3 regions of the Reyranella sp. genome follow, and region 1 is predicted to be linked to each of the others. Evidence: riboswitches for the same ligand, from Rfam matches in the RefSeq annotation. Region 1 holds a riboswitch; each other region holds the start of a gene.
What was found. A riboswitch is a leader RNA that binds a small molecule or an ion and turns the genes downstream of it on or off. The one in region 1 is predicted to bind cobalamin.
Positions count from the first base shown of each region.

Region 2: it holds a riboswitch for cobalamin, as region 1 does, so the genes downstream of both, ACQY8M_RS10205 (DUF1636 family protein) here and ACQY8M_RS26120 (TonB-dependent receptor plug domain-containing protein) in region 1, are expected to answer to the same signal.
Region 3: it holds a riboswitch for cobalamin, as region 1 does, so the genes downstream of both, ACQY8M_RS10275 (methyltransferase domain-containing protein) here and ACQY8M_RS26120 (TonB-dependent receptor plug domain-containing protein) in region 1, are expected to answer to the same signal.

Region 1 covers NZ_OZ257242.1:5,346,243-5,353,740, forward strand. Annotated here, with positions in the region: gene ACQY8M_RS26100 (HNH endonuclease) at 1-732, opposite strand, end outside; gene ACQY8M_RS26105 (hypothetical protein) at 914-2,083, opposite strand; gene ACQY8M_RS26110 (hypothetical protein) at 2,080-2,610, opposite strand; partial or broken gene ACQY8M_RS26115 (type I restriction endonuclease subunit R) at 2,941-3,205, opposite strand; cobalamin riboswitch at 3,249-3,446, shown strand; gene ACQY8M_RS26120 (TonB-dependent receptor plug domain-containing protein) at 3,528-5,465, shown strand; gene ACQY8M_RS26125 (ABC transporter substrate-binding protein) at 5,485-6,306, shown strand; gene ACQY8M_RS26130 (FecCD family ABC transporter permease) at 6,700-7,498, shown strand, end outside.
Region 2 covers NZ_OZ257242.1:2,081,751-2,089,248, reverse strand. Annotated here, with positions in the region: gene ACQY8M_RS10215 (cobaltochelatase subunit CobN) at 1-1,566, opposite strand, end outside; gene cobW (cobalamin biosynthesis protein CobW) at 1,569-2,615, opposite strand; gene ACQY8M_RS10205 (DUF1636 family protein) at 2,612-2,971, opposite strand; cobalamin riboswitch at 3,008-3,202, opposite strand; gene cobO (cob(I)yrinic acid a,c-diamide adenosyltransferase) at 3,187-3,798, shown strand; gene ACQY8M_RS10195 (cobyric acid synthase) at 3,828-5,273, shown strand; gene cbiB (adenosylcobinamide-phosphate synthase CbiB) at 5,257-6,228, opposite strand; gene cobD (threonine-phosphate decarboxylase CobD) at 6,259-7,218, shown strand; gene ACQY8M_RS10180 (glycosyltransferase) at 7,440-7,498, opposite strand, start outside.
Region 3 covers NZ_OZ257242.1:2,096,841-2,104,338, reverse strand. Annotated here, with positions in the region: gene ACQY8M_RS10290 (FecCD family ABC transporter permease) at 1-139, opposite strand, end outside; gene ACQY8M_RS10285 (ABC transporter substrate-binding protein) at 136-999, opposite strand; gene ACQY8M_RS10280 (TonB-dependent receptor) at 1,041-3,176, opposite strand; gene ACQY8M_RS10275 (methyltransferase domain-containing protein) at 3,377-4,135, opposite strand; cobalamin riboswitch at 4,245-4,426, opposite strand; gene bluB (5,6-dimethylbenzimidazole synthase) at 4,443-5,093, opposite strand; gene ACQY8M_RS10265 (cobyrinate a,c-diamide synthase) at 5,090-6,406, opposite strand; gene cobA (uroporphyrinogen-III C-methyltransferase) at 6,501-7,289, opposite strand; gene cobM (precorrin-4 C(11)-methyltransferase) at 7,286-7,498, opposite strand, start outside.

The DNA of each region.
Region 1 (7,498 bases):
GAACAGACTGTGGATGTCGCGCCGCAGCAGGAGCCCGTTTCGAGCTTCATTTTCGCCGCCATCGCCATAGGGACGGATATGTGCGGCTTCGAGCGCCGGCAGGGTCCGCTCCTGCATGATGGCGCAGCGCCGATTGTAGATGTCCGTGACCAGCACCCGGAACGCGCCCTGCCCCAGCCGCGGCCGGATGAGCTGCGGCTCGCCCAACCGTGCCGGTTCTTCGGCCATGCCGGGGAGGCCGGGCCGGTTCATCCGCTCGTTGACCGCGTCCCACAGCGCAAGCCCGTCCGCGTCGCCGGTGCTGTAGGTCTTGAAGGCCACGATGTTCGACGCCCAGCTCGCCGGCGCGAGAATCCAGTCGGCCTCGGCGAAGAAGAAAGGCTGCGTCAGGATACGGCAGCCGATCTCGAAATCGCTACGGTGGCCCGGATCGACCCGGCGGTACAGCGCGATGCGCGCCCGCATTTCCTGCGCCGACCGCGCGCCGTTGGCTTCGCGAAACGCCTCCCAGGCTAGCGAGCATGGCAGCGCGTTGGTGTAGGCGAAGATGCCGCCACCGACGATCACGTTGCGCGGGGCGTGGAGCTTGAACAGGAATATCTCGCCCGGCTGAAGGACGCGAAAGTTGGCGGCGGGCGGCGCCCAGAAATTGACCTCAGCACGGTTCGGCTGCTGCCGCAGCATGTTGAACCAGTCGCCGTTCGTGACAGCGATGACGAGGTTGATCGGCATCCAATGCCGCCGCCTCCAGTTCGCGTTCCTCGGCCGGCGCCAGCGTCTTGGCGAGCAACGTGTCGCACAGGCGGCGGCGGGGGCGGTAGCGGCCGTAAGGCTCGCCTCCCGGACGTGCATTCATTGGTTAGAACAACCGGTTAACAGGGCTCATGCGGGAAGTCCTGTCGGCCGATGCCGATCATCTTGGGCCGTCTATGACCTTGGAACCCGACGCCGGCGAGGAACGGTTCGCCGAAAAGCGCAGGGCAGCATCACGGCAGACCTTGCTTTCCGATGTCGACGCCTTTTCGAGAAGGTGCCGGCGAGTAGAAAGATAATCCGTCAGCAGCGAGTAGCCTTTGCCCACGACTTCTTCGTATTGATAGCCCAGCAGCAACAGCCTTCCTTGCCAATTGGGATAGCCGGCTACGGTGTCGAGGTAGCGCAGGCATAAGGCGTCCTTGGATTTTCCTTTCATCCCGACCACGAAGGTCAACATCGACAACACCGCCGGTGTGTAGCATGTATCCAACAACAATCCGGTCGGGTTCTGCCTGAAGCACCGGGCGGCGAGGAGCCGCACTATGAAGCTGTCGGCACGGAGCTCCTCGCGCTGTTCGCTGCTCAGGCGGTCGAGAAATGCCGCCAGGTCGGCATTGTCTCTCATCGGTATCCGCAACGGCACTTTGGTCACGTGGCCAACTTCGTGCAGCAGCAGGAAGGCGACCATGGCTTCGAGGGGCACGCGCTTGCTCTCGAGCAGCACGTCGGGCACCCGGCCACTATCGAGATCCGCCTGAAGCTGATCTTTGCTGTCGTAGCGCATCAAAAGTATGTATCGGGCCCAGTCGGCCCCGAAGACGATCCTGAAAAGCAACAGGTGCTGCTCCATAAGGACAATGCAGCGACATTCGGGCGAGGTCTTCGCCAGCTCCCAGGTGTTCTGCCGGTTCAACACGTCCATTACGACCTTGATGCTCGTCTCGGGATAAAGTGTCCCGACGCAGTCGTCCTTGTCGCCGCAATTGGACGCATCCGGATTGATTTCGCCGAGATCGCTCGTGATCGAGGTGATGAGTGTTTCTAGCTTGCTGCGCTCTTCCCAAAGCTCGCGCGGGCTCAGGGGCGATCCGACGAGATAGACGACCAGCTCGTCTTCGCGCAATCCCCGACCATTCAACTGCCACGAAGCGACGATACGGAACGGCTCCCGCGCCACTCGCAGCACGTCGTTAGCTACTTCGATCGCTCTTTCGGCATCGGGGCGCAGCGTCCGGGCCTCTCCCAGCGCCTCGATGAGAGGCGGCGGCCTCGGGGGGCAGGCGGTTGCAGAAAGAATGGCGGCGAAAATCAGGCAAACGAAGCTCATGGACGGTGTTCCGCCAACGTGATTACGAGGGCATCGAGAATGCCGCGTTCTGCTGCGGGATTGACGGCGATCCCGGCAGGCACCTCCATGATCGCCTTTTTGAGCGCCGAGATATCCCCGTCTAACGGCTTTACGCCGGTCTTTTCGACGAGGTCGCTCGCTCCCATTGCAAGCGTCGCGATCGCCGTAAGCGCTCCGATGGCGGTGACCTTCTTGTTGAGAAATTCTTCCCTGTCCGCGCGGCTCTGACGGCTTCTCCATCCGGCCACGATTGAGGCCAGCGCAGTCAGTCCCAATCCCAGGAAACCGAGCCAGACTGCGACGGTCTGCCAGAGACGCTGGCGCTCGACGAGGATAAGCGCATTCGTCTTTGCCTTGGCCAGCAGGGTAGTGGCCTCCTCCGAAAGCTGGATGCCGGCCGCCCCTTTGAAATCGGTCGGATAGGCGGTGAGCTGATAGGCCGGCATCGCGACGACTGCCAGGAAAAGCAAGCCCGCAAGACCAATCAGAACGAATGCAAACCGCATGTACTACCCGCCCTTCCCGCGGCGACGTTGCACCGTCGCCCCGTTAGGTTGTCTCTCCGATGCATTTTACACCGGGCCGCGGGCCTGACAAACGAATCCTGGCAATTTGCGACGTGCGCCTGCCCGACGGAAGTTGTCATCCCGGGCGCGACCTCTCTCCTCACCGGCAGCGGCCATATATCCGCCTTGGCGAGCGCACCCAGGGCAAAGATTCGGTGGGCGACGATCAACGCTTCGCAGGCGATGCTAGCGACGGCGGCGGCGATGCGGTCGTGCGCGGCCTGCATGGCGAAGTCCTCGATCGGCGCCTGCGCCAAATTTCTATGTTGTCGGCGGCGGGACGGCGTCGAGGTCGAGATTTGTTTCGATGGCCAGTCCGGTCATGAAACAGAAAGCCGCGCCGTTGGACGAGAAAACGAAGGCGACGCCGAGAGTCGCGGCGTAGTCGAGGCCGCCGCATGACATCGCCGACGCTGTGATTGTTGTCCTTCGCCTCGATCAGCGCGAGCGGGAGTTTCGGCTTGTAGTAGAGAACAACGTCGGCCTTCTTAGCCTTGCCGCGCGTGACAAGCTTGCCGCGCACGATGATCCGCCCAAGTCCCCCCGCCAAACTCCTTGACGCGACAGCGCCCTCAAATTACCAAAGTCACATCGACGGTCCTCCCTAACCGGAGGCTAACAGGGAATGCCGTGCCGCCCGTGAGGGCCAATCGGCAGCTGTACCCGCAGCTGTAAGCGGCGAGCGAACGCCATCAGGTCACTGGACTTCGGTCTGGGAAGACAGGCGCAAGCGACGACCCGTGAGCCAGAAGACCTGCCGGCGATAGCGTCGCTCTTCCGATGGACGGGACAATCCAACGGGACGGTCAACCGAGCGGTGACGCGCCTTGTGCGTGGCTGTTCTGGAGGACCGTCCGATGATGCCGTTCCGTCGATTTCTGCTCGTAGCCTCTCCCCTGCTCCTGCCGTTCTGTGCATCCGCGCAAACCGAAAGCGGCATAACGGCGACGATGCCCAATGTCGTGATCACCACCGACCGCGAGCCGGTGCCCGCCGACAAGGTGACGGGCACGGTCACGGTCATCAGCCGCGACGAGATCGAGCGCCGGCAGTTGCGCACCGTCGACGAAGTCTTGCGCTATGTCCCCGGCGTATCCGTCCAGCAGTCGGGGGGTCCGGGCACGCAGACTTCGGTGTTCGTGCGCGGCAGCAACTCCAACCATACGGTCGTGCTGGTCGACGGCATGTCCATCACCGATCCGTCGACGCCCAATGCCTCGATCGACTTCGCTCATTTCCTCACCGACAACCTCGACCGCATCGAGGTCGTGCGCGGCCCGATGAGCACGCTCTACGGCTCGGGCGCGATCGGTGGCGTGATCAACATGGTGACGAAGAAGGGGCAAGGCTCCCTCTCTGCCGGCGGCTATGCCGAGCTGGGGACGCGGCTGCAAACCAGCCTCGGCGCCTATGCGACGGGCAGCGTCAACCGCTTCAACTACAATGTCAGCGCAAGCGGCCTGTACACCCCGGGCCAGAGCGCCATTCCCCCGCGCTTCATTGCGTCGGATGGCTATTTCGACAACGACGCCTACCGCAACATCAACCTGGCGGCACGGCTCGGGGTCGACATCACGGAGAATGCCAGCCTGACGTGGTTCGGCCGTTACATCGACACCCAGGTGAAGTTCGACAATTACGCATTGCAGCCGGACTTCACCTTCGCGCCGGCGGAAGATCCCAACGCGACCGAATTCACGCAGCAGTTCTTCAATCGCCTGCAATTCGACGGCAACTTCTTCGGCGGCGTGTGGAAGCCGACGATCGGCGTCGGCTATTCGACTGTCTATCGGCACGCTCTGGACTATCCCAGCATCCAGATCCCGTTTCCCGCACCGATGAACTCGACCTACAACGGACGGCAGTTCAGCGCCGACTGGAAGAACGTCTTCACGATCACCGAGCAGGCCAGCATCGTGGCCGGCATCGACTACAGCAACCAGTGGGCCTACTCCAACGCCGACACCGTCCAGCAATGGGGCCAGGTTTCACAGACCGGCCTCTACGCCCAGGGCCGTGTCACGCTGTTCGAGGCGCTCACGCTGTCGGCCGGCGGCCGCGTCGACTTCAACAGCCTCTACGGCTCGAATGGGACGTGGCGTGTCGGCGCGAACTACCTGCTCAGCGCGACGAACACCACCTTCAAGGCCTCCTACGGCACCGCGTTCAAGGCACCGTCGCTGAACCAGCTCTACAACGCCGGGCTGTTCTGCGTCGGCAATCGTAACCTGCAGCCCGAGACCAGCCGGGGCTTCGAAGTCGGCGCCGAGCAGACGATGTTCGACGGCAAGGTCAAGGCCGGCGTCCTCTACTTCAAGAACAACATCAGCAACCTGATCGACTGCGTCACTCCCTTCACGCAATACACCAACGTCGCACCCCAGGCGCAAACCGAAGGCACCGAAAGCTTCGTGGACATTCAGGTCACGGACTGGCTCGACGTCCATTTCGCCTACACCCACACGCTCGCCTTCAATCTCACGACCGGTGCCTGGCTGGTGCGTCGTCCCGAGGATGTCTTCTCGGTGCGCGCCGCCGTGCGGCCGATCGAGGGCGTGCGCCTGGGTGCGGAGCTGAACAGCGTCGGAGGCCGCCACGATCTCGATGCGGTTACTTTCACGCCCATCACCCCTCCCCCCTACACTCTCCTGCGCGCCACGGCGGCCTGGGACGTCCGCAAGGGAGTCGAGCTCTTCGCCCGCGCCGAGAACATCCTTGACCAGCGCTACGAAGAGCCCACAGGGTTCCAGCCTCCGGCCTTCCAGGCCTTCTTCGGCGTGAAGGCCAAGTTTTGACGCAGGGACTGGTGTCGACGTGAAGACCGGGCTTGTCGCCGCCATGCTCTGCCTCCTCCTGGCGGCCACGAGTGCCTGCCGTGCCGAACCGCCCAGGCGGGTCGTGACCGTCAACCTGTGCCTCGACCAGCTCGCCCTGCGCCTCGCCGCGCCCGGGCAGCTGGTCGGGGTCAGCTATCTCGCGCGCGATCCCCGCACCGCGGTTCTGGCCGATCGCGCGCGCAACATCCCCACCGTCCGCGCCACCGCCGAATCGATCCTCGATCTCCGGCCCGATCTCGTCGTGTTCGATTCGATGGCGCATGCCAACGTCAAGCGGCTGGTGCGTGCCGCCGGTGTGTCGATCCTGGAGCTTCCCTGGGCTGCCTCGCTCGAGGAAGCGGAGGTTCAGATCGCGCGCATGGCCGACGTGCTCGGCCGCAGCGACCAGGGCCGCGACCTGATCGTCGCGATGCGCGAGCGGCAGCGCCAGCTCGTGCGGCCGGGCCCGCCGACCGCCACGGCTGCCGTGCTGCAGGCCAACCTGCGCACGACCGGCAAGGGCAGCCTGATGGACGAGCTGCTCGGCCTGACAGGCTATCGAAATCTCGCCGCGGATCTGGGCATCTCCGCCTATGGCCGCTTCTCGCTGGAAGCCGTGCTGGCCGGCCGACCGGACCTCGTCATCCTGGACGAAGAATCCAACGCCGATCCGGCGCGCGCCACCTCGTTCGTCGACCATCCGGCGATCGGGACCTTGGCGCGACATGCCCGCATCCTGTCGTTGCCGATCCGCTACTCGATCTGCGCCGGTCCTGAGAATCTCGACGCCCTGCAGAAGCTGCGCGAGGTGCATCCGTGAGAACAGGCCTGGCGAGGCTGCGCCTCGGACCGACAAGACGCTCTTGTCGTCCTGAGCGCAGCGAAGGACCCCACCGAACGATCAGACACGGGCCGCGCCGCTGGCGCGAGGTCCTTCGCTCCGCTCAGGACGACCGGAGGGGGCAATGAAAGTGCACGCATTTGGATGCGGTTCGGTCACTCAAGCCAAGCTTGCGCTGCTGCGCCTCGGCCCGACAAGACATGCCCTTCCTGCTGGGAGCGCGGCTCTCCAGAGCCGCTCTTTCTTCGGTTTGCCACAGCCTATGAGCGGCTCTGGAGAGCCGCGCTCCCAGCGTGAAAAGCGCACAAGCGCTCAGGACGACAGGAAGGAGGTCCTGGTGAACATGGGAAACTTGACGCAGTTGGATGCGGTTTGGTCACCCACGCTAAGCTAGCGCTGCTGGTCGTCGTGCTCTTCCTCGTTTCGGTCGCGACCGGGCCGGTGTGGTGGCCGTGGCGGCTCGGCAACGAGGTGGGATGGGCGATCGTGCTCGACCTGCGGCTGCCGCGCGCCGTGCTCGGCGTGCTGGTCGGCGCGGCCCTCGGGCTGAGCGGTGCCGTGCTGCAGGCCTGGCTGCGCAATCCGCTCGCCGAGCCGGGCGTGATCGGCGTGTCGGCGTGCGCGAGCTTCGCCGCCGTCTGTGCGTTCTACAGCGGGCTGGCCGCGGCATTCGCGCTCGCCCTGCCGCTGGCCGGCATCACCGGTGCCGCGCTCGCCGTCGCGGGCCTGATGATGGCAGTGCGCGCCGGCACGGGCACCGTATCGCTGCTGCTGATGGGCGTGGCGATCAACGCCATCGCCGCGGCGCTGATCTCGCTGGTGCTCGCGCTCGCCCCCAACCCCTTCGCCTTCCAGGAGATCTGGCTGTGGCTGGCAGGATCGATCGCCGACCGGGATATGCGCCACATCCTCGTGTCGGCGTCGTTCATCGTCGCCGGTGCGGGGCTCGTCCTGATGAACCGCCGCTGGCTCGACGCCCTGTCGCTCGGCGAGGATGCGGCACGCAGCCTGGGCGTCGACACGCGACGGCTCGGCCTGTGGCTCACGCTCGCGGTCGGCCTGATGGTCGGTGCGGCGACCGCCGTCGCCGGCATGATCGGCTTCGTCGGGCTGGTGGCCCCTCACCTCGTCCGCGCGCACGTCGGCTTCAAGCCCGGCGCGACGCTGGTGC
Region 2 (7,498 bases), 3.3 Mb from region 1:
CCGGCGCTTGGCCTGCACCGCCTCGCCGGGATTGTTGACGATGAAGGGGTAGATCACCGGCAGAGCGCCGAGCACCCGCTCGGGCCAGCACTCGGCCGACAGCGCCAATGCCTTGCCGGGCAGCCATTCGAGCGTGCCGTGCGTGCCGAGATGCACCAGCGCGTCGATCTTCTCGACGTTGCGCAACCAGGTGTAGACGGCAACATAGTCGGGGTGCGGCTCGGCCGCCGTGTCGTGATAGCCCGAGCCGCGATCGGGCTGGAGCAGGACCGTCACCTTGCCGCATTTCAGATGGGGTCGCATGCGGTCCAGCAGGGCGCCAACGTCTGCGGCCGTCCATTCCTTTCCGCCGGTGTCGTAGCCTTCATCCGCCAGCAGCCGCAGGATTTCCAGCGCACTCTCCGTCGTGTCGAGGCCGACGGCATAGCCGGTGCGGCCACCGCGTGCGGGGTAGTCGCAGAGCATGAGGGCGAGCCGTCGCTCAGTCGGCTGCTTGCGCCCGAGCCGCGCCCACGCGGCGGCGAGCCGCGCCACATAGTCGACGCGATCGGGCTCGGACTGATGGCGGACGCTGGCGAATTCCAGGCGCGGATCGGTCGGCGCTTCGGCCTTGAACGAGATCGCACGTGTCAGCAGACGGCCGTCGAGTTCCGGCAGCACGACATTCATGGCGAGGTCGGCTGGCGACAGACCGCGGCCGGACTCGCGCCACGCCTCGCGCGCACTTCCCGACAGGACAACCTGCAGCACCGGCACGTCGGCGGCATCGAGCACCGTCGTGTCGTCCTCGCGCATCGCCGAAAAAGCCGTGGTGTTGAGGATGACCGCAGGCCGCCGGCGCTTGATCAGCTGCGTGAGCGCCGCAGCGATCGCCGGGTCCTTGAGGCTGCTCACGGCGACGGCCAGCGGCGCCAGACCTTCGCGATCGAGCGCCGCCATCAGCGCGGTCACCGGCTCATAATCGGCCGCCATGAGATTGGCGCGATAGAAGACGACCAGAGCGGCCGGGCGCACGTCGGCGGCATCGCCCAGCACCGAGATCGGGCCGACCGCGACCGGCGGCCGCCAGGGTTCGTCGCGTCCCAGCAGGGTGCCCGTGAAGCGCAGGGCCTGGCCGAGATTTTCGACCCCGCCCTCGCGGAAGAACCGTTCGAGCAGCGCCAGCACGCGCGGCGGCAGGGTCGACATCGAGGCGAGCCGCGGATCGGAGCGGTCGTCGCCCGGCAAGGCCGCGAACAGGATGCCGTTTTCACGCGCGGCATCGGCGATCCGTTCGAGTCCGTAACGCCAGTAATCGACGCCGCCGAGGCAGCGCACGATCACCACCTTCGCGCGCGCCACGACGCTGTCGACATAGAGGTCGACCGACATCGGATGCCGCAGGCGCTTGAGGCTGGCGAGCCTCAAGGTCGGCAGCGCGACCGCGTCGCCCTGCCAGGCGGCGGCGAGCGCCGAAAGATCGCTGTCGGAGAAGGACAGCACGACCACTTCGGCCGGCGACTGGCCGAAGTCGACGGCGGCGTCAGCCTCCTCTAGCGTGGCAAGCTGGGTGGCCAGGACATGCATGATCAGCCGAGAATCAGCGCCTCGATGCCCGCCTTGTCGAGGCCCTTCTCGCCGATCACGACCAGCCGGCCGCGGCGCGCCTCTTCGGTCGCCCAGCGCCGGTCGTATTGATGCTGGAACCGTGCGCCGACACCCTGCACGAGCAGGCGCATCGGCTTGCCGGCGATGTCGACGAAGCCCTTCAGGCGCAGGATGTCGTGCGCCGCCGTCGCCTTGGCGAGGCGGTCGATCACGGCCTGCGGCGAGTCGAAGGACGGCAGCTCGACGATGAAGGTGTCGAAGTCGTCGTGGTCGTGCTCGCCCTCGATCTCGTGATGCGACGGCCGTCCCTCGAGATCGGCTTCGGCCTTGGCGCCAAGACCGAGCAAAACGGCGATCGGCACCTGGCCGTTCTGCGCCTCGACAACCTTTACAACACGCGGCAGGGTCCGGCCGATCTCGGCCGTGACATCGAGGCGCTGCCGCGCCGACATCAGGTCCGACTTGTTCAGGATCACCAGGTCGGCGCAGAGCAGCTGGTCCTCGAACACTTCTTCGAGCGGGTTATCGTGGTCGAGCGAGTCGTCGTTGGCGCGCTGCTGCGCGATCGCCTCGGGGTCATCGGCGAACCGGCCCGCGGCAACCGCCGCACCATCGACGACCGTCACCACGCCATCGACCGTCACGCGCGAGGCGATTTCGGGCCAGTTGAAGGCCTTCACCAGCGGCTTGGGCAGGGCAAGGCCGGAGGTCTCGATCACGATATGCTCGGGCGGGTTCGGCCGGTCGAGCAGGCTCGTCAGCGCCGGCACGAAGTCGTCGGCCACCGTGCAGCAGATGCATCCGTTGGCGAGCTCGACGATCGCATCCTCGGGGCAGCTCTCGATGCCGCAGCTCTTCAGGATCTCGCCATCGATGCCGACATCGCCGAATTCGTTCACGATCACCGCGAGGCGGCGGCCGCCGGCATTCTCCAGCACGTGGCGCACCAGAGTGGTCTTCCCGGCGCCGAGGAAGCCGGTGACGATGGTGCAGGGCACCTTGGCCAGAGTGCCGGCGAGATTGCTCATGACGGTTCCTTCACGGTTGGCATCGGCGGGACGCGCGCGATGGTGTTCTTGCGGACATGCACCGGCCGCTCGCGCCAGACGGTGAGGCCATCGGCGCTCGCACCATGAAGGCGTGCGAACTGCAGCACGTCGTCGACGTTCTGCTCGGGATCGAGATTGCCGACGATGTAGGTCCACTTGCCCGGCGCCGCGACCGCGACGGTGCAGGAGCGCGTGCAGTTGGACAGGCATTCGACCGGCTGGATGTCGAGGTCAGCCGCCTGCTGGCTCAGCGCCGCGAAGAGGCGCGCACCGGGACGCGGCTCGGAGGGATCACCCTCGCGGCGGCAACTGACGCAAACGAACAATGTCGACACACGATCCTGCTTTCATTTGGCGGTTCCCCGCGCCAGTGACTGGGCTCTCCGACGGCAGGTTTCCTGGCTCTCGGGTCAACGCCGCGGGCCGCCTTCCCAGTTTCCCCTAAGGGACGACCAGTGGCATCCGGCCCGAAACTCGCCGACTACAGTTGCGGGGGCAGCCGCGGCATGACCGCGTTCCCTTTCCGTCGCCCGCTTGATAGCGTGGCCGCATGACCGACGCAATCGACGAGGCCGACCGCCACAAGGCCAAGATGGCCAACCGCAAGGCCGCTCAAGATGCAGAGGTCGCGGCCAAGACGATCGAGAAAGGCCTGCTGATCGTCCATACCGGCAAGGGCAAGGGCAAGTCGACGGCGGCCTTCGGCCTGATGCTGCGCGCGCTGGGTCGCGGCTTCCGCTGCGGCGTGGTGCAGTTCGGCAAGGGCGCCTGGCAGTCCGGCGAACGCACCGCCATCGAAACGTTCGGCGACCAGGTCGAATGGCACACGCTGGGTGAAGGCTTCACCTGGGAGACGCAGGACCGGGCGCGCGATGTCGCCGCCGCCGAGCGCGCCTGGGCCGCCGCCCGGAAGATGATGGCCGATCCGGCGATCCGGCTGATCGTGCTCGACGAGCTCAATATCACCTTGCGCTACGACCATCTCGACGCCGCAGCGGTGGTTGCCGCGCTGCAGGCGCGTCGCGCCGACCAGCACATCGTCGTCACCGGGCGCAACGCCAGGCCCGAGATGATCGCAGCGGCCGACCTGGTCACCGAGATGACTCCGGTGAAGCATCACTTCGCCGCCGGCGTGAAGGCGCAGGAAGGCATCGAGTTCTGATGGCCGCCCCGGTTCGTCCGAGGGCCTTGATGATCCAGGGCACGGGGTCGGACGTCGGAAAATCGATGGTGGTGGCCGGATTTGCCCGCATTTTCACGCGCCGCGGCCTCAAAGTGCGCCCCTTCAAGCCGCAGAATATGTCGAATAACGCCGCCGTTACCCCAGATGGGGGCGAAATCGGTCGCGCCCAGGCGCTGCAGGCGCGAGCCGCGCGGGTGCCGCTCAGCGTGCACATGAACCCGGTGCTGCTGAAGCCCCAGAGCGAGACCGGCGCGCAGGTCGTGGTGCAGGGCAAGGTCGTCGGCACGGCCAAGGCGCGCGCCTACCAGACGATGAAACCGAAGCTGCTCGGCGCCGTCCTGGAGAGCTTCGGCATCCTCGCGACCGAGGCGGACCTCGTGCTGGTCGAAGGCGCGGGCTCGGCCTCCGAGGTGAACCTGCGCGCCTCGGATATCGCCAACATGGGCTTCGCGCGTGCCGCCGACGTGCCGGTCGTGCTGCTGGGCGACATCGACCGCGGCGGCGTGATCGCGAGCCTCGTCGGCACGCAGGCGGTGATCGATCCGGCCGATGCGGCAATGATCGTGGGCTTCATCGTCAACCGCTTCCGCGGCGATCCGGCTCTTTTCGCCGACGGCATGAAGGAGATCGAACGGCGCACCGGCTGGCCGGCGCTCGGGCTGCTGCCGTTCTTCGAGCACGCCCATCGGCTGCCGGCCGAGGACGCGCTGGGCCTGTCGACGGCGCGGCGCGGGGAGGGCGTAAAGATCGTCGTGCTGGCCTATCCGCGCATCGCCAACTTCGACGACTTCGATCCGCTGCGATTGGAGCAAGGCGTCGATCTCGTTTTCCTGCGGCCCGGCGAGGCGATCCCCGGCGACGCCGCGCTGGTCATTCTGCCGGGCTCGAAGGCCACCATCGCCGACCTCGCCGCCCTACGCGCGGCGGGCTGGCACATCGATCTTCAGGCCCACGTGCGGCGCGGCGGGCAGGTGCTGGGAATCTGCGGCGGCTACCAGATGCTCGGCCGCACTGTCGCCGATCCGCACGGCATCGAGGGTCCGCCGTCGACGGTCGACGGCCTCGGCCTGCTCGCCGTCGACACGGTGCTGGCGGGCGACAAGGTCCTGATCGAGGTCTCCGGCACGGCGCAGGGCGTGCCGTTCAAGGGCTACGAGATGCATGTCGGCCGCACGAGCGGTAGCGCGAAAACATTGCTTCGTCTCGACGGCCACGACGAGGGCTCGGTCAGCAATAACGGCCGGATCGCGGGCTGCTACATCCATGGCCTGCTGGCCGACGACCGCCAGCGACGCCATTGGCTCGAACGCCTGGGAGCGGCGACCTCGGGCCTCGACTACGAAGCCGATGTCGACGCCACGCTCGACCTGCTGGCCGACCACGTCGAGAAGCACATCGATTGCGACCGGCTGCTCGCGCTGGCGCGGCCGCCGCGGTTCACCAGAAGAACGTGAGCACGAACAGGATCGCGAGCACGCCGAGCTGGATGCCGCAGGCCACGCGATAGAGCCGGAGCGCGGTGCGGACGTCTGAGATCCTGATGAAGACGCGGCCGTCTCCCATCCACCCTTTGTTGACCGGTTCACCGTCGTAGGTGCGCGGGCCCATCAGCCGCACGCCGAGCGCGCCCGCCATCGCTGCTTCCGGCCAGCCCGCGTTGGGCGAGTCGTGCAGGCGCGCATCGCGCCGCACCACAGTCAACGCCCGCCACGGCGAGGTGCCCGGCACCACGACTGCCGCCAGCACCAGCCACAGCACCGACAGGCGCGCGGGCAGCCAGTTCAGGACGTCGTCGGTGCGCGCCGCCGCCCAGCCGAAATCGATGTATTTCTCGGTCTTGTGCCCGATCATGCTGTCGGCGGTGTTGACCGCCTTGTAGGCGATGCCGCCCGACAGGCCGGCGACCGTCAGCCAGAACATCGGCGCGACGACGCCGTCGGAGAAGCTCTCCGCCAGGCTCTCGATCGCCGCGCGACAGACGTCCGATTCGCTCAGTTCCCCGGTGTCGCGGCCGACGATCATCGACACTGCCTGACGGCCGCGATCGAGGCTCTGGTCGAGGCCGGCGGCAACGGCGTCGACATGATCGTAGAGGCTGCGCTGTGCCAGCAGGCTGCTGGTGAGGATCGCGATCGGCACCAGGGCAAGGAAGGACGGCAGGAAGGAATGGAAGAACTGCGAGATCAGCAGCCCGGCGAACAGGCTGATCGCCAGCAGGGTGACCACCAGCGCGATGCCCTGGCTGCGCTGCTGGGCGGGCGGATCCTGCTGCGAATTCCACCTCGCGTCGGCCCATGCTATGAGCCGCCCCAGCCACGTCACGGGGTGGCCGATCGCGCGATAGACGACGTCGGGGTAGCCGACACCGGCTTCGACAGCGCCAGCAACGAGGGCGAGACCGAGGAACATGGCGCTTTGCGTAGCATGCGGACTATCGCCATGAAACCGTTGGCCCATGGCGGCGATCTCGGCGAGGTCATGCGCCGCTTCGCGGACGCGCCGCGGCCGTGGATCGATCTGTCGACCGGAATCAATCCCGTGCCCTACCCCGTCCCGGCACTGCCGGACACGGTCTGGACCCGCCTGCCCTCGCACGCCGACGAAGCGGCGCTGCGGACCGCCGCGGCGGCGCGTTACGGCGTGCGCGATCCCGCGACTATCGTCGCCGCGCCCGGCACGCAGGCGCTGATCCAGCTCCTGCCCCGCCTCGTGCCGCGCGGCACGGTCGCCATCGTCGGACCGACCTACGAGGAGCACGAAGCCTGCTGGTCGCGGCACGGCCACGCGGTGCGGATCGTTCCGTCGCTCGAGGACGCCGACGTCGTGATCGTGGTCAACCCGAACAATCCGACCGGGCGGCTGTTCCCGCCGGCCGACCTGGCCGCGGTCAAGGGCCTGCTCGTCGTCGACGAATCCTTCATCGACTTCCTGCCGCGCGAGATGAGCCTGGCCGGCGACCTGCCGCCGCGCGCCGTGGTGCTGCGGTCGTTCGGCAAGAGCTACGGTCTGGCCGGCGTGCGGCTGGGCTTCGCCATCGCCTCGCCGGACATCGCCATGCAGCTGCGGGCAGAGCTGGGGCCCTGGGCGGTCTCGGGGCCGGCGCTCGAGATCGGCCGCGTGGCCTTGAACGACGGCGCCTGGCTGCGGACGGCGCGCGACCGCGTGGTGGCGGACAGCGCGCGCCTCGACGATTTCCTGCGGGGAGCCGGATTCGAGATCCTGGGCGGCACGGTGCTGTTCCGCCTCGCCCGTCACGTGGCGGCACCGGTTGTCGTGCCGCGGCTCGCCCGCGAAGGCATCCATGTGCGCGCCTTCGCCCATGCGCCCGACCGGCTGCGCTTCGGATTGCCTGGCGATGATGAGGCCTTCCTGCGATTGGCAAAGGCGCTCGGCCTCTAGGGCGCAAAAGCTCGTCGGCGCTGATTTTTGCTTTGATCACTCACTGTGGGGCAGCCAGCGCCGCGTCTCGGCCAACCGCAACACACCCCACCTCACCCTGAGCAGAAACGCGTTGCGGCCTCAGCGGCCCAACAGTGCTTGAGCAGGTGCCGTTGAGGCACGGATGAGGCCGCGCGCGGCGTCGGCGCAGCCCCTCGCCGAGTTCAACCCGGACAACCTTGCTATTTCCAGGTCTGGAGACGGAGCAGCCTTGCTCCCATGCCATGCCAGAAGCTCACGA
Region 3 (7,498 bases), 3.2 Mb from region 1:
ACAGCAGCCGGCTGCGCAGCGCCTGGTCCCCCGCGATCGCGCGCATCAGGTCGGCCGGCGAGGCCCATTCATGGCCGGCACAGGCCGCGACCACGACGGCGAGCAGCAGCATCGCGCCGAGGCCGAGCCAGACCTTCATGGCTTCATCGCATCCGGGTGGAAGATCGCGGCGAGATGCTCGATGCCGTCGATGGTGCGCGGACCGGGAATCAGAAGCTCGACCCGGCTCACCGTGCGAGCCCGGCCTGCGCGGACCGCACGCGTGTCCCGCCAGCCCGGCTGCGCGATCAGATCCTTGAGGTCGCGCTCGTTGCCGGCCCACAGCAGCACGTCGGGATCGGCATTGAGGATCGCCTCGGGCGAAACCTGCGCGAGTGTCGCGGTTCCGGGCAGGGCGAAGCGTGCCCCGGCCATCACCATGGCGTCGCCGGTGTAGGTGCCCTCGCGTGCGACCAGCAGCAGCCCGTTGCCGAGCCGTCCGGTGATCATGATCGTGCTGGGCGGCTTGCGTCCCTCGACCTTGCGCCTGACCGCGGCCATGCGCGCCGCGAAGCGCGCCGCGACCTCCTCGCCGCGTTCTGGCACGCCGGCGATGCGCCCCATCAGCCGGACATTGGCCAGGATCTCGGGCACGCTGCGCTGCAGGAACACCACGATCGGCACGCCGAGCCGCTCCATCGGATCGACCAGCTGGTTCGCCGCCTGACGCGACGGCGTCACGACAACGAGATCGGGCTTGAGGGCCACCACCGCGTCGACCGAGAAGCCGAGCCGCCCGCCGACCAGCGGCCGGTCGAGCACCTCGCGCGGATAACGGGTGAAAGCCTCGATGCCGACGATCCGGTCGGCCAGGCCGAGCGACGCCACGATCTCCACGTTGGAGGCGAAGATCGGCACGATACGTTGCGGCGGCGCGGCAACGGTGAAGCTGCGGCCGAGCGCGTCACGGACGGTGACCGGCTCGGCCGCTTGCGCGGGCAAGGCAAGAGCCAGCGCCATCACAACAGTCATACGCTGGGGGCGCGCGGAAGGCACTCTCGTCAGAACTTCACCTGCGCACCGACGATCAGCTCGCGGCCCGGCATCGAGTTGCCGCAGGCGCCGTTCTGGTTGGCCAGGTTGTTGCCGCACGGCGAGGAATCGAGACCGATGAAGATCGGATGGTCGTTGACGTCGAAGATGTTGTTCACCGCGGCGAACAGCTTCACACCCTTTTTCACATCGATCTCGCCGCGCATGTTGAAGACCCAGAATGGCGGCTTGCGATAGACCGTCGAGGAACGGATCTGGCCGGGATACAGGATCGGGTTCAGAGATTCCTCGGTATTGTACCACATCGGCCCGCGCAGGATGCCGAGAACCTGGAAGCTCCACGGCATCTCGACGCCGGCCTGGCCGAAGCGCGTGCCGATCGCCGTCTCGTACTGGTTGATGCGCGTGGCGGTGTCGGTGCCGAAAGCGGCCGGCGCACCGTAGTCGATCATCTTGAAATTGTAGTAGCCGTTGCCGAACAGATTCCAGAGCCAAGTCCCGGGCACGTTGAGTCCGAGCGTGCGGATAACGCTGGCATCGAATTGGTACTCGAGGCCCTGCACGACGAGATTGCCGGGATTGTTCCGCTGCTGCTGGATCACCACGCCGCCGATCGACGAAATGGTGGTGGCCGTGATGCGATTGCTGATGATGTTCTGGAAGATCGCCAGATCGAGGCGGCCGCCGTCCCAGTTCGCCGTCGCGCCGGCTTCGATCTGGTGCGCATACTCCGGCACCAGATTCGGATTGCCGAAGATGGTCGTGCCGATCGGCGTGACCGTGAAGTTCGCACCGAGCTCGGTCGCCGTGGGAGCGCGGAAGCCGCTCGAGGCGCCGATCCGGGTGTTCAGCCAGCTGGTGGCCGCGAAGGTCGCGCCGGCCGAGTATGTCGTCGCCCGGTAGTTGTTGCTGCCGGGCAGCAGGGTCGGCGCGTTCGGCGTCCAGTCGACCGCCGTGTTGCCGTAGGTCTGGCGCACGCCGGCACGCACCGTCACGCGGTCGTCGAAGAAGGTCTGCGCATCCTCGATGTAGAAGGCGAAGACGTTTTCGGTCTGGTTGTTGTCCTGCGGCGAGACCTGGTTCGAGACCGCATTGGTGAGGCGATAGCGGTTGGAGCGGACCGTGCTGCGCTCCCAGTCGATGCCGAGCAGCAGCTCGTTGCCCGTCCAGGGCTTGTAGCCCGGTTGGAAGCGCGTGCCCATGACATCGACCTGGCGGCGGTTGCGGTCGAGGTAGCTCCGGGAGCCGAAGGCGTTGAGCGCGCTGAGCGGGCTCGGGTTGCTGAGGTCGTCGACGTCGCGCACGTAATAGCCTTGGAAGAACAGGCTGCCGCGGCCGTCAGGCGTCTTGGCGGAGTAGGACAGATCGGCCGACTGGTTGTAGCGGTTGTCGAAGGCGAAGACGTTGGAGGAAGAGCCGCGGAACCCGGCGTCGTAGACGCCGTCGCTGCGGACCGTGACGTCGATCCTGCTGTTCTCGTCGATCTGCATGCCGAAGGCGCCGGTGCCGCCGTAGCGCGTCCAATGCGTGTTCTGTTCGGTGACGTTGCCGCTTCTGTCGTAGTCCTGGCGCGAGCCGCCCTGGACGCCGACATACCAGTCGTACTTGCCGGTGGTGCCGCCGCTTTGCGCCTTGCCCTGGAACAGCGACCACGAGCCGACGGCGCCTTCGACCAGCGTGCCGGGCGCCGTCCGGCCGGTCTTCAGGATGATGTTGATCACGCCGCCCATGTTCTGGCTGCCGTAGATCACCGAGGACGGGCCGCGCACGACCTCGATGCGCTCGACGTCGGCGATCGACAGCTTGGACACGTTGGCCGTGCCGGCGCGATGGCCGTTGATCAGGATCAGCACCTGGCTGCGAAAATCACGCCCCTGCCCCTCGGTCGAGGCGCCGCGGATGTTGATCGAGGTCTGGGCCGCGGTCCATTCGCTCATGAAGCCGATCGAGTTCTCGGCCAGGAGATCGGTCACCGACTTGGCGGTCGAGCGCTTGATGCGCTCCTGTGGAATGATCTGGATGGTGCCGGCGATTCGGCTCACTTCTTCCGGCCGGCCGGTGGCGGTCACCACCGTGGGCGGCATGGTCGTGGCGGTGGAGTCCTCCCTCCACTCCTGTGCGACGGCGGGCGAGGCAAGCAGCATGGCCGCAAGTGCGATCCGCGACAGCTTCCTTCCCCTGCTACGGGGGCTGCTCGCAAATCCATAGAGACCTCCGTCGTCCCGACCGGAGCCGAGCGTAGCGAGGCGGAGCGGAGGGACCTGCTCTTGCAACGTCTGCCGGGATGAGCAGGTCCCTCGACTGCGCTCCGCTCCGCTCGGGACGACGGAATTTGGTGACGCGATCATGAGTTCCCCCAAACGAGCACAGCGGATTTCCTTGGAATATTGAGCCGGACACCGGCGGCATCGGGCAGCGCCTGCGCTGCGAGATGCGCAGCCAGGGTGGCCCGGCGGTCGTCGGACGGGCTCCAGCCGAGGCGGTCGGCGAGATAGGCGGAAAGTCGTGGCAGGTCCTGCACGACGCCGGAGAAGGTCCAGTTGGCGAAGGCCATCGCGTGCGGCCGCGAGGCAAGACCGAGGCCGCGCATCACGATGTCGAGCCCCGGCGTCTCGTCCTCGCGATGCCATTCCGATGGCAGGCAGCCCGCAAAGCAGAGGCCGCGCGGCCCGGCATGCGCCGGCACGACCCAGATGACGGTGTGCCGCGCCCAAATCCGACAGCGTGCGAGGAACCGCTCCGGATCATCGAACAAGGCGGGCATCGTTGCCGCCAGCACGGTGTCGTGCGCACTCGAAGCGACGTCCGCTTCTTCCCAACTCTCGGGCACGATGCGAGGCGGCACGTGAAGGCGGGCGAGACGCGCGCGCATGGAGGGCGACGGCTCGATCGCCGTCCACGGCAGCGCGCGATCCTGCAGTGCCGCGCCGAGCTGCCCGCCGCCGGCGCCAACATCGAGCAGACGGCCGACCTCGGGCACCAGCCGGCGCACCCGCGGCGCAATACGCGCCACGTAGTCGGAGGTATCGATCGCCGAGGCATAGAGCTCGAGCGGATCGATGTCGTGCCGTCGAGCGGTTGATGGAAACGAGGAGACAGTCACGACAGACTCGCGGCGCACGTCGAACCGTCACCGCGAACCGTAGCCATCGACGCCCATTGCCGGGACGCCGTCAGTTTCTACATAAGGACACCCCGCCCCATGCGTTCGCGCGTGACCGCGGCTAGTGGCAGGTCTCCTGGCTCGCGGGTCGTTGCCTTCGACCACCTTCCCGGAAAGTATTTCCAGTGGCTTATCGGTCGTCAGCTCGTCGCTTACAGTTGCGGGGGCAGCCGCGGCGTTTACCGCGTTCCCTTTTGTTCCCTTGCGGGAACCACTGGTTCAATCGTGGCAGCGGGTGTGAGAATCGTCAACGCGTAAAGACGAGATCGCCGGTGTAGTGGCGCTCCTCCCAGTGATGACGCTCGAGCTCGGGGTCGATGTGCTCCTCGGCAGGCCAGCCGAGATCGAGATAGGCAACCAGCCGCCAGCCCTCGGGCACGTCGAGCGCGCGCGTCACCTCGGCCGGATCGAGGATCGAGACCCAGCCCATGCCGAGCCCTTCGGCGCGCGCGCCGAGCCACATCGTCTGCACGGCAGCGACCACCGAATAGCGCAAGGTCTCGGGCATGGTCTGGCGGCCGAGCCCGCGGCCGGTGTCGGTCGATTCGTCGGAGAAGACGGCGAGATGGATCGGCGCTTCCTTGAGACCAGCGAGCTTCAGCGACACGTAGTTCGCACGTTGCTCACCTTCGTAGCCGCCCAGCGCCTTCTCGTTGGCCTTGGCGAAACTCTCCCACACCGCGCGCCTCCGCTCGGGTGATTTCACCTTCACGAAGCGCCACGGCTGGCTGAGCCCGACCGAGGGCGCGTGCGTGGCCAGCTCGATCAGGTCGTCGAGCAGCTTTTCGTCGACCGGATCGGTGCGGAAGCGGCGCACGTCGCGGCGCCACAGCACGAGGTCGCGGAAGGTCTTGCGGAAGGTTGCATCGAACGGCAGGTGCGACGGCGGCGGCTTCATGACGATCCTTTGCTCACGATGAGGCCCCTGCTGATGGCGTGAAAGAACGTGCCGCTCACCGAGCCGCGGCACGCACCCACCTCCGGAACGACCGCGCCGGACACGTCGCGGCAATCGACCAGCGGCTCGTCGCCGATCGACAGCGTGCGGGCGTAATGAAACTCATGACCCATGATTTCGTTCCCCGCCGATCCGAGCGCGCAATCGACGCAAAGGCGGGCGCGGCGGTAACCGATGTGCAGCCGGCGCCGGGCGAACGAGGTTTCGAGCTGCAGCAGCCCGGCCATCGCGTGGCGCCGGCCATCGGCGTCCTCGAGCCCCTGCCCCAGCACCATGTAGCCGCCGCACTCGCCGTGGATCGTGACCGATCGCGCGGCCGCCCGCCGCAGCCCGTCGAGGAAGCGGGAGGCGGCAGCGAGGGCGCCGGCATGCAGCTCGGGGTAGCCGCCGGGCAGCCAGATCGCGTCGGCGCTTGCGTCCGGCGCCTCATCCGCCAGCGGCGAGAACGGCAGGATCTCCGCACCGGCCGACCGCCAGTGATCGAGCAGGTGCGGATACATGAACGAGAACGCCCGGTCCTGCGCGAGTGCGATGCGCTGGCCGGGCGGAGGCAATCCGCCAGCCGCCGCGTCGGCGAGCCTGGCGGGATGCGCGCTGTGGCGGATCGCCTCGAGATCGAGCGACTGCTCCAGCGCATCCGCCACCGCGTCGAGGCGCGTCTCGATGTCCGCGGTTTCGACGGCCTGCACCAAGCCGAGATGCCGTTCAGGCAAGGCGAACCGGACATCGTTCGGGACGCCGCCGAACAGCTTGATGCCGACCCGGTCGAAGGCCGGCCGGATCATCGCGAGATGCCGCGCGCTCGCGACCCGATTGAGGATTACCCCCGCGATGCCGACATCGTCGCGAAAGTTGGCGCAGCCCAAGGCGACCGCGGCTGCCGTTTCGATCTGGCCCTTCACGTCGAGCACCAGCACGACCGGCCAGCCCAGGGACGCTGCCACGTCGGACGTGGCCCCTCGCCCGCCGGCGCCGTCGAACAGTCCCATCACGCCCTCGGTGACGACGAGCTCGGCGGGATGACGCGCGACAAGGTCGGACAAAAACCCGCGCGACATCGCCCAGCTGTCGAGATTGAAGCTCGGCCGTCCGGCGGCGAAGGCATGGAAGGCGGGATCGATGTAGTCCGGCCCGCATTTGTACGGCTGGACCGTGAGCCCGCGCCGCGCGAAGGCGCGCATGAGGCCGAGCGCGATCGTCGTCTTGCCGGCGCCCGATCGAACCGCCGAGACGATCAGGCCTCGCGATGTCATCTGCTGGGAGCGCGGCTCTCCAGAGCCGCTGTTCCTGGTATCGCCGCATCCCATGAGCGGCTCTGGAGAGCCGCGCTCCCGGCAAGCTGATGAGTCATCGCCAGCCGACCAGTCCCGACAGGACCTGCCGGCGCAGGCCGGCGACGGCGCCGATCACCACGATCGCCGGCGAGCCGATGCCGTTCACCTGCGCGTCCTCGACCAGGCGGGCGAGCGTGCTGTCGACGACCTTCTCTTGTTCCGTTGTCGCCGCGTGCAGTAGTGCGGCCGGCGTGTCGGCGGCCATGCCGCCCTTCATCAGCGCGACTGTGATGCCGGCGAGCTGAGTCATCGGCATGTAGAGGATGACCGGCTGGCCGAGCCGGGCGAGCGCCACCCAGTCTGCACTCGACTGATCGTCGTCGGCGCGGTGGCCGGCCGCGAGCACGACGGCATGATTGGTATCGCGCGTCGTGGCGGGGATGCCGGCCAGCGCCGTTGCCGCGAGGCCAGAGGTGATGCCCGGGATCAACCGATAGCGGATGCCTGCCTCGGCCAGCGCCAGCACCTCGTCCCAGCCGCGCCCGAAGACGAAGGGATCGCCGCCCTTCAAGCGCAACACGCGGCGGCCGGCGCGGGCGCGGTCGATCAGGATGCCGTTGATCTCATTCTGATGGGGCGACGGCCGGCCGCCGCGCTTGCCGGCCGGGATAAGCTCCGCGCCGTCGCGCCTCAGGGTCAGCACCCTCGGATCGATCAGCGCGTCGTGCACGATGTCGTCCGCCGCTGACACGGCATGCAGCGCGAGCAACGTCAGCAGGCGCGGATCGCCAGGACCGGCGCCCGCCAGCCAGACTTCGCCCGGCGGGAAGTCGGGCATCGGCGGGAAATGCGCGAAGCTCACGCGCCGCGTCCCCGGAAGCGGCGCTGATAGGCCGCGTCGTAGAGCGACGAGTCGCGGAAGTCGCGCGCCGACAGGACCTTGCCGACCAGGATCAGCGCCGTGCGTTCGATCGGATGCCTGGCTACTTCGGCCGCGATGGTGGCAAGCGTGCCGCGAATGATCGTCTCGTCCGGCCAGCTCGCGCGATAGACGACGGCGACGGGGCAGTC